2 regions of the Streptomyces sp. NPDC019443 genome follow, and region 1 is predicted to be linked to the other one. Evidence: riboswitches for the same ligand, from Rfam matches in the RefSeq annotation. Region 1 holds a riboswitch; the other holds the start of a gene.
The links. Region 1 has a riboswitch for thiamine pyrophosphate ahead of thiC (phosphomethylpyrimidine synthase ThiC). Riboswitches for the same ligand answer to the same signal wherever they lie in the genome.

Region 1 (5,581 bases):
TGGTTTGGTATCCGGGGCATCGTGAGGTCGCCAGATAGAACCACGCTGACGCGGCTCGTCTGCGAGACGGGCAGGGCCCGCGCCTCCGAGTTGGCCTGAGAACCACGGATGCACGGGCCGTCTGCGCGTGAGCCTCAGTCCGCCAGCGGCAGATACACCCGGTTCCCCGCCTCGGCGAACTCCTGCGACTTCTGGAGCATCCCCTCCGCGACCTCCTCAGCCGACGCGCCGTCAGCCGCAGTCCCGCCGAACCGCTCTGTGATGCTTTGGCTAATCTTCATGCTGCAGAACTTCGGGCCGCACATCGAGCAGAAGTGCGCGGTCTTCGCCGGCTCCGCCGGGAGCGTCTCGTCGTGGAACTCCCGTGCCGTGTCCGGGTCGAGGGCCAGATTGAACTGGTCCTCCCACCGGAACTCGAAGCGCGCGTCGGACAGCGCGTCGTCCCACTCCTGCGCACCCGGGTGCCCCTTGGCGAGATCTGCCGCATGCGCCGCGATCTTGTAGGTGATGACGCCGGTCTTCACGTCATCACGGTTGGGCAGGCCCAGGTGCTCCTTGGGCGTGACATAGCAGAGCATCGCCGTTCCCCACCAGGCAATCATTGCCGCCCCGATGCCGGAGGTGATGTGGTCATACGCCGGGGCCACGTCCGTGGTGAGCGGGCCGAGCGTATAGAAGGGGGCCTCTTCGCAGATCTCCTGCTGGAGGTCGATGTTCTCCTTGATCTTGTGCATCGGGACGTGACCGGGTCCTTCGATCATCGTCTGCACATTGAAACGCTTGGCGATGGAGTTGAGTTCCCCGAGCGTGCGCAACTCCGCGAACTGCGCCTCGTCGTTGGCATCCGCGATCGAGCCGGGCCGCAGACCGTCGCCGAGGGAGTACGTCACGTCGTACGAGGCGAGGATCTCGCAGAGCTCCTCGAAGTTCTCGTACAGGAACGACTCCTTGTGGTGCGCCAGGCACCAGGCCGCCATGATCGAGCCGCCGCGCGAGACGATGCCGGTCTTGCGGCGGGCCGTCAGCGGCACATACCGCAGCAGCACGCCCGCGTGGACCGTCATGTAGTCGACACCCTGCTCGGCCTGCTCGATGACCGTGTCCTTGTAGACCTCCCAGGTCAGGTCCTCGGCCTTGCCGTCGACCTTCTCGAGCGCCTGATAGAGCGGCACGGTGCCGATCGGCACCGGGGAGTTGCGCAGCACCCATTCGCGGGTCGTGTGGATGTTGCGGCCGGTGGAGAGGTCCATGACCGTGTCCGCGCCCCAGCGGGTCGCCCAGGTCATCTTCTCGACCTCCTCCTCGATGGAGGAGGTGACAGCGGAGTTGCCGATGTTGGCGTTGACCTTCACCAGGAACCGCTTGCCGATGATCATCGGCTCGATCTCGGGGTGGTTGACGTTGGCGGGCAGGACGGCCCGGCCCGCGGCGATCTCCTCGCGCACCACCTCGGGCGAGACGTTCTCGCGGATCGCGACGTACTCCATCTCCGGCGTGATCTCGCCACGGCGGGCGTACGCGAGCTGCGACACCGCCTGTCCGGCCCGGCCCCGGCGGGGCTGGCGCGGGCGGCCCGGGAAGACCGCGTCGAGGTTGCGCAGACCGCCCCTCGGCGAGGTGTGCTTGATCCCGTCGTCCTCGGGGCGGACCGGGCGGCCCGCGTACTCCTCGGTGTCGCCGCGGCCGACGATCCAGTTCTCCCGCAGCGGCGGCAGGCCGCGGCGGACGTCGGTCTCGACGGTGGGGTCGGTGTATGGGCCGGACGTGTCGTACAGCGTCACGTCCTTGCCGTTGGTCAGGTGCACCTGGCGGACCGGCACCCGGAGGTCGGGGCGCGAGCCCTCGACGTATCCCTTGTGCCAGCCGATGGACTTGCCGCCCTCGTCGTTCTCATTCGAGGCAGGCGTGCGTGCATCCGATACGGTCATGAGACCTACTCCCTACGCCGGCATTACCCGGTAACAGGTTCGGCGGTCGACGCAGCGGCTTCCGTAAACGGCGTACTGGCTTCGGCCAGTCGGCGAATGCGGAGGTCAGCGCCCTCTCAGCCCGGTGCTCCGAGCTCCCGCGTGTGCAAAGGTGACACCACGCTAGCGTCATTTCTGGCGCGCTGAACAGTGGGCCCCCCTCGTTCTTGCGATGATCGGTCGGTGACCTACTCGCCGACCCCCTCGCCGCAGACGCCCGAACCCCGCGGCCACTCGCACAGCCATGGGCCCGCCGCGCCTGTTTCGCAGCATCTCCGCAAGGTCATCGCCGCGGTGCTGATTCCTTTCGCCACCGCGGTCGTCGTGGGCCTTGTCGTGCTCTGGCCGGGCGGTGCGCCCGGGCATGAGCGCACAGGTGTCGGTTTCGACCGGCAGACCGAGCAGGGCAAGGTGGTGCGGGTCGAGAAGGTCAACTGCAAGGACGTGAACGCCGCGCAGGTACCGCCGACCGGCGACACCTCCACGCCCGAGGGGCGCGAGGCGGTCAATGCCCAGCGAGGCAGCTGTGAAAAGGCGACGATCGAGGTCACCAGCGGCAAGGACAAGGGCCGTACGTTCACCGAGATCGTCCAGCCGGACGCGTCGCGGCAGTTGGACAAGGGGCAGGGCGTGGTGGTGGCGTACGCCCCCGACGCGCCCCGTGACCTGCAGTACTCCGTGACCGATGTGGACCGTGAGCTGCCGATGGTGCTGCTGGCCGGGATCTTCGCGCTCGCAGTGGTGCTGGTGGGACGAATGAAGGGCGTGATGGCGCTGATCGCACTGGCCGTCTCGTTCGCCGTACTGACCCTGTTCATCCTGCCCGCAATCCTGCAGGGCTCGAATCCGCTGATCGTCGCGGTGATCGGGGCGAGCGCCATCATGCTGGTCTCGCTCTATCTGTGCCACGGCCTCACCGCCCGCACCTCGGTCGCGGCCCTCGGCACGCTGATCTCGCTGCTGCTGACCGGGCTGCTCGGCTCACTCTTCATCGGCTGGGCGAGCATGACCGGCAACACCGACGACAACACCGGTCTGATTCACGGTCTGTATCCGAACATCGACATGAGCGGTCTGCTGCTGGCCGGCATCATCATCGGCTCGCTCGGCGTGCTCGACGATGTGACGGTGACCCAGACCTCGGCGGTCTGGGAACTGCGTCAGGCGGACCCGGGCATGGGCCCACGGGCGCTCTACCGGGCCGGGATCAGGATCGGCCGGGACCACATCGCTTCCGTCGTCAACACTCTCGTACTGGCCTACGCGGGCGCCGCGTTGCCGCTGCTGCTGCTCTTCTCGATCGCGCAGAGCAGTGTGGGGACGGTGGCCAACAGCGAGCTGGTGGCGGTGGAAATCGTACGGACCCTGGTGGGGTCGATCGGACTTGTCGCCGCCGTACCGGTGACCACCGCACTCGCGAGCCTGGTGGTCTCCGCCGACCGGCCGGGAATCGCAGCGGCGGACGAATCACCGGCACGGAGTGGATCACCGGTTCGGGGCGGCAGGGGCCGCCGCCGCAAGAAGTAGCGGCGTCGACTGCTCAGCCGGCGTTCTCCTCGGCGAGAATGCGCCCGAGCGCCACGTCCAGATTGTCCTCGAAGTCGGCGAGCGTACGCTCCTGCCCCAGTGGCACCAGCTTGTCGGTGCGGTCGAGGAAGGCCACGAGCGGGGCCCCGCTCACCCGGAACAGCGCCCGGTCGGCGCCGACTTGGAGCCGGATGGTGACGTCGGACAGCCCCTGGAGACCGGTCGGAGCGATGTGCACATCACCGTCGCCGCTCGGCGCATTGATGCCGTCCAGCAGCAACTCGCGCCCGAAGGCCCAGGTCACAGGGGCATCGCCGGGAAGATGGAAGGTCATCCGCACCGCGTACGGATCCCCCGTCTCGTACCGGAGCTCCACCGGGATCCGGAAAGAGAGCTCCTCGGAGACATGGAAACTCATCAGGACCTCGGCCTGGACCGACTCGCGCATCATGTACCCCGCAGCAGATGAAGCAGTGAAGAACTCAGCTGAAAACGGCCAGGAACGATCCCCATGGCCTCTTGACGTAATCGTCCTGTAAGGACTTGTAGATCACAAGGAGTGATTTTTCAGATACTGATAGAGAACGCTATGGAGCCCAGAAGTCCTCCGATCGCGTTACGTAGTTGTTCGACCGCCTCAAACAAGCGTTCTTCCTGGTGGAGCGGGAGCGAAATGCCCATCGCGGCGGCACCGGATCCGGCCGTGATCGGAATGGCGGCACAGACGGTACCGAGCGCGTACTCCTGTCGCTCCACGACCGTTTGCATCCGCTCCTTCGACGCGAGCCGCTCCAGCAGCGCGCGCCGGTCCCTTACGGAACAAGGGGTGACCGGCTGCACGGGGTGGCGGTCCAGATGGTCGCTGCGGCCCTGCTCGTCGAGCTGGCTCAGCAGACACTGGCCGAGCGCATGGGCATGTCCGGTCTCACGGAAGTCGGCCCACTCGGCGACGGCGGGCGCATACGGGGTGTCGGCGACGGCGACGATCTCGATCTCGCCCTCGCGGTAGGCCGCGAAGTAGACCGGGACTCCGATGGCGTCCCGCCAGTGCGCGAGCGAGTCCACGAGCGTGGTGCGACGATTCCGCAGAGCGCCGCCGATCGCGAGCCGCTCGACCGCGTCACCGAGGATGAACACGCCCTTCTCGCGGCGCAGATAGTCCTCGTGCGTCAGGGTGCGCAACAGGTGGTACGCGGTGGGAAGGGGAAGACCCGCCTCGCGCGCGAGCTGCTTCGCGGGGGCCCCGTCCGGATGGGAACTCACGGTCTCCAGCAGCCTCATCGCCCGTTGCACCGAAACGATCAGGGTAGGGGCAGGAGCGTTCGTAGCCGTGGCCAAAGGTCACCCCCAGGCATGGTGACGGGCAGCGCGCCCGCTTGCGGGGGCCGCCCCCGCGGCCCGCCGCGCGTATTTCCCAAAGGCGGATTTTCCATGGGGCGGCAGCGGGGTTGTCACTGTAATGGCCGTTCCCGTGCGGCAGTGGGGGTTTGTCGGGGCGTTCCCCCGCCCGGGCTAACGCCCGGACGGGCACGGGCTACCAGTCGCTTCGTGAGCTCGATGACGACATGAACTTCCGTACGACGAAGACGAGTCCACTGACCAAGGCGACGAAGACAAGGATCTTGAAGAGCAGTCCGATCACAAAGCCGACGACGCTCGTGATCAGTCCTCCGAATACGACAAGGGCGATGACGGGCACCGCGACCCACTTGATCCACCACGGCATCCCCGCGAATACTTCCCGCACAGCCATCGTCCTTACCTCGTTTCATTGGGTTCCTGCCTCGATGCTAGGCGGGAGGGGGTGGTGTGCGGGGCCCGCGAGCCCTCGATCTCCCCTGACCGAACCCCTAGGGATCGGCGGTGCTTCCGGTCAGCTCTCAGGGGGAGAGAAGACCACCATCACCCGCAGATCCTCGGTGATGTGATGGAACTTGTGGGCCACTCCGGCCGGGACGTAGACCACGCTGCCGCGTCCTACCTGCGTCGTCTCCATCCCCACCGTGATGGCGGCGCGGCCGCTGACGACGAAGTAGACCTCGTCCTGGCGGTGGGGCAGCTGCGGGTCCAGCTCGCCGGCGTCCAGT
Region 2 (8,156 bases), on a different contig from region 1:
TCGGGATTGCGGGCGGTGGCGCTCGCGACCAGCTCGTCGAGCTCGACGGCGAGCCCGGGGACCAGCGCGGACGGCGCCGGAATGTCCTCGTTCAGATGCTGGAAGAGCACCTGGGCGGGGGTGTCTCCGGCGTGCGGCTTGCCGCCGGTCAGCATCTCGTAGAGGACGACCCCGCAGGCGTACACATCGGCGCGGGTGTCGGCCGTGCCGTACTCGATCTGCTCGGGGGCGAGGTAGGAGACCGTGCCCAGCACCGTGCCGGTGGTGTTGGTGACCGAGCCCACGGCTCGTACGAGACCGAAGTCGGCGACCTTGACCCGGCCGTCGTCCCCTATCAGCACGTTCTCCGGCTTCATGTCCCGGTGGACGAACCCGGCCCGGTGCGCCGCGCCGAGCGCCGCCAGCACGGGCTCCAGAATGTCGAGCGCGGCCCGCGGCTGGAGCGCCCCGCGCTCGCGCAGCACGTCGCGCAGGGTGCAGCCCGCGACGTACTCCATGGCCAGATAGACGTACGCGCCCTCGGCGCCCTGGTCGAAGACCGCCACCACATTGGGGTGGGCGAGACGCGCCACGGATTTGGCCTCGCGGATGAAGCGCTCCACGAAGGAGGCGTCGGTGGCGAGGGCCGGGTGCATCACCTTGAGCGCGAGCACCCGGTCGAGTCGGGTGTCGACGGCCCGGTAGACCGTGGCCATACCGCCGACGGCGATGCGCGCGTCGACGCGGTAGCGGCCGTCGAGCACCTGCCCGACGAGGGGGTCCTTGAGGGTCGTATCCACGCTGGTGATTCTACGAGCCACCGGTGACACGGCTGACGACTCGGGGCGGGACTGGAGCCGAGCTGTAACGCTGCGCGGGCCTACGCCGGGGGCTCCGCCCCCGGGACCCCCGCGCCTCAATCTCCCCCAGACTTCGTCCGGGGGGACTCCCACGGGGCTTGAATTTTCTGCTGGTCGGCCTGAATCCTCGGGTCGACCGGCGGAAATCAAGCCCGTCCGGCGATTGAGGACAGCGCCCGAAGGGCGTCCGGGGTCTGGGGCGGAGCCCCCAGGCGGCGGAGCCGTAAATCGATGCAGCGGGTAGGGGACTGGCTCCGCGCTCCGGTCAGAACGCGGGCCGCTCCGGGTCGAGGACCGCGCGGCCCTCGTGAGGGGACGACGCCTCGGCGAAGTGCCGACGCGGAATGCGCCCCGCCCGACGCGCCAGCCGCCCCGCCTCCACCGCATGCCGCATCGCCTCCGCCATCAGCACCGGCTCCTGCGCGCGAGTGACCGCCGACGCCAGCATCACCGCCGCGCAGCCCAGCTCCATCGCCAGGGCCGCGTCGGAGGCCGTGCCCGCGCCCGCGTCCAGCACGACCGGCACGCGCGCGTGCTCGACGATCAGCTGGAAGTTGTGCGGATTACGGATGCCGAGACCGGAGCCGATCGGCGAACCCAGCGGCATGATCGCCGCGCAGCCCGCGTCCTCCAGCCTCCGGGCGACCACCGGGTCGTCATTGGTGTACGGCAGGACCGTGAAGCCGTCGTCGACCAGCGTCTCGGCCGCATCCAGCAGCTCGATCGGATCGGGCAGCAGGGTGCGCTCGTCCGCGACGACCTCGAGCTTGATCCAGTCGGTGCCGAGGGCCTCGCGTGCGAGCCGGGCGGTCAGCACGGCTTCGCCCGCCGTGAAGCAGCCCGCCGTATTGGGCAGGACGCGGATGTTCAGCTTCTCCAGGACGGACAGCACGGAGCCCTGGACGGTCGGGTCGAGGCGGCGCATCGCGACGGTGGTGAGTTCGGTGCCGCTCGCGACGAGGGAGCGTTCGAGTACGTCGAGGCTGGGTGACCCGCCCGTACCCATGATCAGGCGGGAGTTGAACGTGGTGCCGCCGATGGTGAGACGGTCGTCGGCCATGCCGGTCAGCCTCCCTGTACTGCGGTGAGGACTTCGACGCGGTCGCCGTCGTCGAGGAGGGTGCCGGACCACTGGCTGCGTGGGACGACCGCTTCGTTGACCGCGGCCGCGACCCCGGAAGGGGCGGCGGTGAGGGCCGCCACCAGGGTGTCCAGGGTGGTGCCGGTGGCGAGCTCACGGGACTCGCCGTTGACGGAGACGTTCAGGACATTCATGCGGGCTGCTCCTGGGGCACGGGGGAGAAGCGGCGAGGAGTGAAGGGGAGGGCCTCGTCCGGCAGCTCGCCGGTGACCAGCACGGCGGCCATCACATCGCCGGTCACGGGCGTGAGGAGCACGCCGTTGCGGTGATGGCCGGTGGCCACGTGCAGGCCGGGCAGGGCGGTCGGGCCCAGCAGCGGGGCGTTGTCCGGGGAGCCGGGGCGCAGACCCGCGCGGGTCTCGGTGAGCGGCAGCTCCGTGATGCCGGGCACCAGCTCGTGCGCGTCGCGCAGCAGCTCGTACACCCCGCCGGCGGTGACCGTGGTGTCCCAGCCCAGTTCCTCGCTGGTCGCGCCGACGACCAGCTCGCCGTTCGCGCGCGGCACCAGATAGACGTGGCTGCCGCGTACCACGGCCCGTACGGTCCGGGAGAGGAAGGGTGCGTACGCAGGCGGCACGGTGAGCCGCAGAACCTGGCCCTTCACCGGCCGTACCGGAGGCAGCACATCCGCCGGCACACCGTCGAGACTGCCGCTCAGTGAGCCGCCCGCGAGGACGACCTGGTCCGCGGTGAGCTCGCCGGCGTCCCTCAGCACTGCTCCGGCCGCCCGGTCTCGAACCACCGAAAGACGCTCCGCCCAGCCGCGGTGGAAGACCACCCCTGCCCGCTCGCAGGCCGTCACCAGCGCCGCGGCCAGCCGCCGCGGATCGACCTGGTGATCGCCGTCGACTCGCAGGCCCCCGCGTACGCCCGGCGCGAGCATCGGCTCCAGACGGCGGCATTCACGCCCGGCCAGCCACTCCGACTCCAGGCCGGACCGGCGCTGCAGGGCGTGCAGTTCACGCAGGTGCGCGCGGTCGTCGGCGTCGAGCGCGACGGCCAGCGTGCCGCATGCGCGGTAGCCGACATGCTGCCCGCTCGCCTCCTCGAGCTCGGCGACGAACGCCGGATAGCGCCGGGCGGACTCCACGTTGAGGCCGAGCAGCGTCTGCTCGCCGTAGTGCAGCTCGGTGACGGCGGCGAGCATGCCCGCCGCGACCTGTGCCGCCCCGCCGCCCGGCTCCGGATCGACGACGGCGACGCGCAGTCCGCGCTGCGCCGCACGCCAGGCCGTGACCAGGCCGATGATTCCGCCCCCGACGACGAGGACATCTGATGTACGAGACATGGGCGTCCAGCCCCTCCCTTCGCCGGCATGACCCGGATCAGGTTCGTACGGTCGGAGGCCGTCCAGCCTCCCTCTCAGCCCGGTGCGCCGGGCTCCCGCGAGTGCCTTACGGTGGCCACCCTAACCCCAGCCCTCAACTCGCAGTAAGGGAGCAGCAGCTGTGGCACGGTCGCTCGACGGACTCGTACTCTCGCCGGTCGCCGACCAGGCTCCGGGCCAGGTGGGGACCCGCACCCGGTTCACGTACCACGAGCGGGACGGCCGGATCTGGGCCGAGTACGAGGGCGGCGACGTGGTCCGCGGCCACCTCGTGGGGACGCGGGAGGGCGACCGGCTGGACTTCCGGTACGTCCAGCTGAAGACGGACGGCCGGACGGCCTCCGGGCACTGCGTCTCGACGGTGGTCGAGCTCGAGGACGGGCGAGTGCGCCTGGAGGAGACGTGGGAGTGGGAGTCTCAGGAGGGCAGCGGGACGAGCGTTGTCGAGCAGCCGGTTACCTGACGGGCTGTCAGATGCGTAAGGTTGTCGGGTGAGCGAGCAGCAGACAGCACAGGGCGTGCGGCGCGTGGTCGTCGTCGGCGCGGGGATGGCCGGCGTGCAGACCGCCGTGGCCCTGCGCGAACAGGGGTTCCCGGGCCCGGTCACAGTGATCGGCGCCGAGCCCCACCAGCCGTACGACAGGCCCCCGCTCTCCAAGGCGATCCTGCTCGGCAAGGCGGAGGGGTCGGCCTTCGAGCTCGACTTCGAGGCGCTGGACATCGGACTGCGGCTGGGCTGCGAGGTGACCGGCGTACGCCCGCAGGCGCACGAGCTGGACACCGAGGCAGGGCCCGTCCCGTACGACGTCCTCGTCATCGCCAGCGGCGCGGAGCCGATCACGCTGCCCGGCGCCGAAGGCGTCCCGGGCGTCCATCTGCTGCGCACCCTCGACGACGCCGCCCGGCTGCGCCCCGTCCTCGTGCGGCAGCACGACATCGTGGTCGTCGGCGCGGGCTGGATCGGCGCGGAGTTCGCGACAGCCGCCCGCGAGACGGGCTGCTCGGTCACCGTCGTCGAGGCCGCCGACCGCCCCCTCGCGTACGCCCTGCCCGCCGAGGTCGCCGCCCCGATGGCCGACTGGTACGCGGAGTACGGCGTCGAACTTCTCACCCACGCGCGCGTGGCCGACGTCGAGCCCGGCACGGTGATCCTCGCGGACGGCCGGCAGCTCCCGGCCGGGGCGGTGGTCGTCGGCATCGGCGCACGCCCCGCCACCGGCTGGCTCGCCGACTCGGGCATCGCGCTGGGCCCGGACGGAGCAATCACCGCCGACGAGCATCTGCGCACCTCGCTGCCCGATGTGTACGCCGTCGGGGACTGCGCCTCCTTCCCGTCCGGCCGCTACGGCGAGCGGCTGCTCGTGCACCACTGGGACAACGCCCTGCACGGGCCGCGCACGGTCGCCGCCAATGTCGTCGCGGGCGCACTGGGGCAGCCGCTGGAGGTCTACGACCCGGTGCCGTACTTCTGGTCCGAGCAGTTCGGGCGCTTTGTGCAGTACGCGGGCCATCACCCGGCCGCCGACACGAGGGTGTGGCGGGGCAATCCGGCGGACGCCACGTGGTCGGTGCTGTGGCTGCGTGAGGGCGCGCTGGTCGCGCTCCTCGCCGTCGGCAGGGCCCGCGATCTGGCGCAGGGGCGCAAGCTCATCCTGGCCGGCGCGCGGCTGGATCCGGATCTCGCCGCCGACCCCTCCGTCCCTCTGAAGGCGGCGGCTGTCCAGGGCTGAATGCGGGCTGCTGTCCGGGGTCCGGCTACCGACTGTCAGTCTGGGATGGCACGCTTGTCCTGTGACCGAGATTGACGCAAAGATCGATGCTCTCGTCCCCGCCTGGCTCCACCTTCCCGACATCGCGGAAATGCTCGATGTCGAGGTGACACGCGTACGGCAGCTGGTCAAGGAGGGCCAGCTGATCGCCGTGCGCCGTGGTGAGAACCGCGCGCTTCAGGTGCCTGCCGCCTTCATCGACGGCAACAAGGTGGTCAAGGGTCTCGCCGGGACCCTGACGCTCCTGAAGGACGACGGCTTCACCGACGAAGAGATGCTTGAGTGGCTCTTCACCCCCGACCCGACCCTGCCGGGCACGCCCGCGCAGGCGCTCAGCGAGAATCGCGGCACGGAGGTGAAGCGCCGGGCCCAGGCGCTCGCCGTCTGATGTCCTGAAGACAACACCACGCGGTGTGCGGGCAGGGGGGCCAGTGGCTCCTGCCCGCACACCGCCGACCCACCCGGGGGGAACACCCATGTCCACGGCTCGTGCGCTGCTGTCCGACGCCCGGCTCTATCTGTGCACGGACGCCCGCAAGCAGCAGGGCGACCTCGCCGGGTTCCTCGACGCCGTGCTCTCCTCGGGGATCGACATCGTGCAGCTGCGCGACAAGGGCATGGAGGCCGCCGAGGAGCTGGAGCACCTTCAGGTCTTCGCCGACGCCTGCCGCAGGCACGGCAAGCTGCTCGCCGTGAACGACCGCGCGGATGTGGGCCATGCCATCGGCTCCGACGTGCTGCACCTGGGGCAGGGCGATCTGCCGGTCCCGGCCGCGCGCGCGATCCTCGGAGACGAGGTGCTGATAGGCCGCTCCACGCACGCCGAGTCCGAGGTCGACGCGGCCGTCGCCGAGGAGGGCGTGGACTACTTCTGCACCGGCCCCTGCTGGCCCACCCCGACCAAGCCCGGGCGGTACGCCCCCGGACTCGGCCTCGTGCGGTATGCCGCGGGGCTTGAGACCGGCCGGCCGTGGTTCGCGATCGGCGGGATCGACGCGGGCAACCTCGACGAGGTGCTGGACGCGGGCGCGCGCAGGATCGTCGTCGTGCGGGCGATCACCGAGGCCGACGACCCGGCAGCGGCGACGGCCTCCCTCGCCAAGCGGGTGCGGGAGCGTATTGGATAACTGTCCGAAGGGTGGACAGTAACCCGGCAAATTCGGACATATTTCCTCTGTTCGGTTGGGTGACCGGCGCGCCCTGGATAACCTGCGGGTATGGCCCTCGGTACAGCTTCGACCAGGACGGATCGCGCACGGACCGTGCGCGAGCTTCTTGCAACCGGCAAAACTTCCTACTCCTTCGAGTTCTGGGCGCCCAAGACCGAGAAGGGCGAGCGGAATCTCTGGAATGCGCTCCGCAGGGTCGAGGCGGTCGCCCCCAACTTCGTCTCCGTGACCTATGGAGCCGGCGGCTCGACGCGCGCCGGCACGGTCAAGGCCACCCAGCAGATCGCCGCCGACACCACTTTGACGCCTGTCGCGCACCTCACCGCGGTGGACCACTCCATCGCCGAACTGCGCAACATGATCGGCCAGTACGCCGACGCCGGGATCCGCAATATCCTCGCCGTCCGGGGCGACCCGCCCGGCGACCCGATGGGAGAGTGGGTCAAGCACCCCGAGGGCGTGCGGTACGCCGCCGAGCTGGTCCGGCTGATCAAGGAGTCCGGTGACTTCTGCGTCGGCGTAGCGGCCTTCCCCGAGATGCATCCGCGCTCGGAGGACTGGGACACCGACATCCGGCACTTCGTCGACAAGTGCCGGGCCGGCGCCGACTACGCGATCACGCAGATGTTCTTCAGGCCCGAGGACTATCTGCGGCTGCGCGACCGGGTCGCGGCCACGGGCTGCGAGACCCCGATCATCCCCGAGATCATGCCGGTCACCAGCGTCAAGCAGCTTGAGCGGTTTGCGCAGCTCAGCAATGCCGCGTTCCCGCCGGATCTGAAAGAGAGGATCCTCACCGCCAAGGACGATCCGGCCGCTGTACGCTCCATTGGCATCGAGTTCGCGACGGAGTTCTGCGCAGGACTGCTCTCCGAGGGAGTCCCCGGACTGCACTTCATTACGCTCAACAACTCCACGGCGACGCTTGAAATCTACGAGAATCTCGGACTGCACGAGCAGTCGTGATCGGTCGTACCGGCCCCGACCCGGGGCGACGGCCGTAGGAGAGGGGCGGGCATGGGCTGGACGGTCCTCTATATCGCGTTCGGTGTCGTCGCGCTGTGGCTGCTCGGTGAGGTGCTGCTGCAGTACAAGGCGCGGCTGCGCTGGAGACTTCTCGCCTTCGTCGGATTCCTCGGCGTGGTCTTCGGCGTCCTGCTGCCCTCCGTCGTGGTGATCGCGGTCGGCGCGATCGCCTTCGCCGTCGGCCAGACGTATGTCACGCTCTCCTTCCGCCGCGGCTTCTCCACGGGCTGGGCGCTCGGCGGAAGCCCGGGCGTGAGCCCCCGCCGCAAGTCGGGTGCCAAGTCGGGGGCGGCTTCGCACGAGCCCTCGCTGGAGGTCACCGACCTCTCCTACGAGCCTGCCGCGCCGTACGAGCCCGACCCGTACGAGTCCGGTCCGTACGAGCCCGGTCCGTACCAGCCCGCCGCGTCGGCGCCGCAGCCGGAAGCGGTCTACGAGCCGCAGCCGCTCCCGGACGACACCGGGCAGTACGGCGTGTACAGCGAAGCCGCCTACGCGGCCCAGCAGCAGGACCAGAGTCAGAACTACGCCCGGTACGGCGGCGCGTACGACAGCTACTCCGGCTACGGGCAGCAGCAGCCGGCGGGCCAGGACAGCTACGCCGGGCAGTACGACTACGGCACAGGGCAGCAGCAGCAGTACGCCGCGTACTCCGACCCGTATGTGGGCGGCCAGCAGTACAACACGTACGAGACGTACGACAGTTACGGCGGCCAGCAGCAGTACGCCGACCCGTACGCCCAGAACCAGTACAACGAGACGCCGCCCGGCGGGGTGTGGGTGCCGCAGCAGCGCGACGGCGAGCAGGAGGTGCCGCCGATGCCGCAGGAGCAGCCCTCCCCCTACGGCTACGACACCGGGTACAACGAGCAGCAGTACCGCTAC

Region 2: it holds a riboswitch for thiamine pyrophosphate, as region 1 does, so the genes downstream of both, thiO (glycine oxidase ThiO) here and thiC (phosphomethylpyrimidine synthase ThiC) in region 1, are expected to answer to the same signal.

Annotation. Positions count from the first base shown of each region.
Region 1 is NZ_JBIRYJ010000009.1:313,933-319,513, reverse strand. It holds gene thiC (phosphomethylpyrimidine synthase ThiC) at 135-1,928, opposite strand; TPP riboswitch at 1,921-2,079, opposite strand; gene ACH492_RS27220 (YibE/F family protein) at 2,151-3,494, shown strand; gene ACH492_RS27215 (SsgA family sporulation/cell division regulator) at 3,508-3,942, opposite strand; gene ACH492_RS27210 (IclR family transcriptional regulator) at 4,062-4,832, opposite strand; gene ACH492_RS27205 (DUF5326 family protein) at 5,029-5,241, opposite strand; gene ACH492_RS27200 (cupin domain-containing protein) at 5,368-5,581, opposite strand, start outside.
Region 2 is NZ_JBIRYJ010000005.1:247,216-255,371, forward strand. It holds gene pknB (Stk1 family PASTA domain-containing Ser/Thr kinase) at 1-779, opposite strand, end outside; gene ACH492_RS18460 (thiazole synthase) at 1,105-1,899, opposite strand; gene thiS (sulfur carrier protein ThiS) at 1,905-2,114, opposite strand; gene thiO (glycine oxidase ThiO) at 2,111-3,268, opposite strand; TPP riboswitch at 3,266-3,377, opposite strand; gene ACH492_RS18475 (hypothetical protein) at 3,429-3,770, shown strand; gene ACH492_RS18480 (NAD(P)/FAD-dependent oxidoreductase) at 3,856-5,037, shown strand; gene ACH492_RS18485 (Rv2175c family DNA-binding protein) at 5,099-5,464, shown strand; gene thiE (thiamine phosphate synthase) at 5,553-6,203, shown strand; gene metF (methylenetetrahydrofolate reductase [NAD(P)H]) at 6,294-7,211, shown strand; gene ACH492_RS18500 (hypothetical protein) at 7,263-8,156, shown strand, end outside.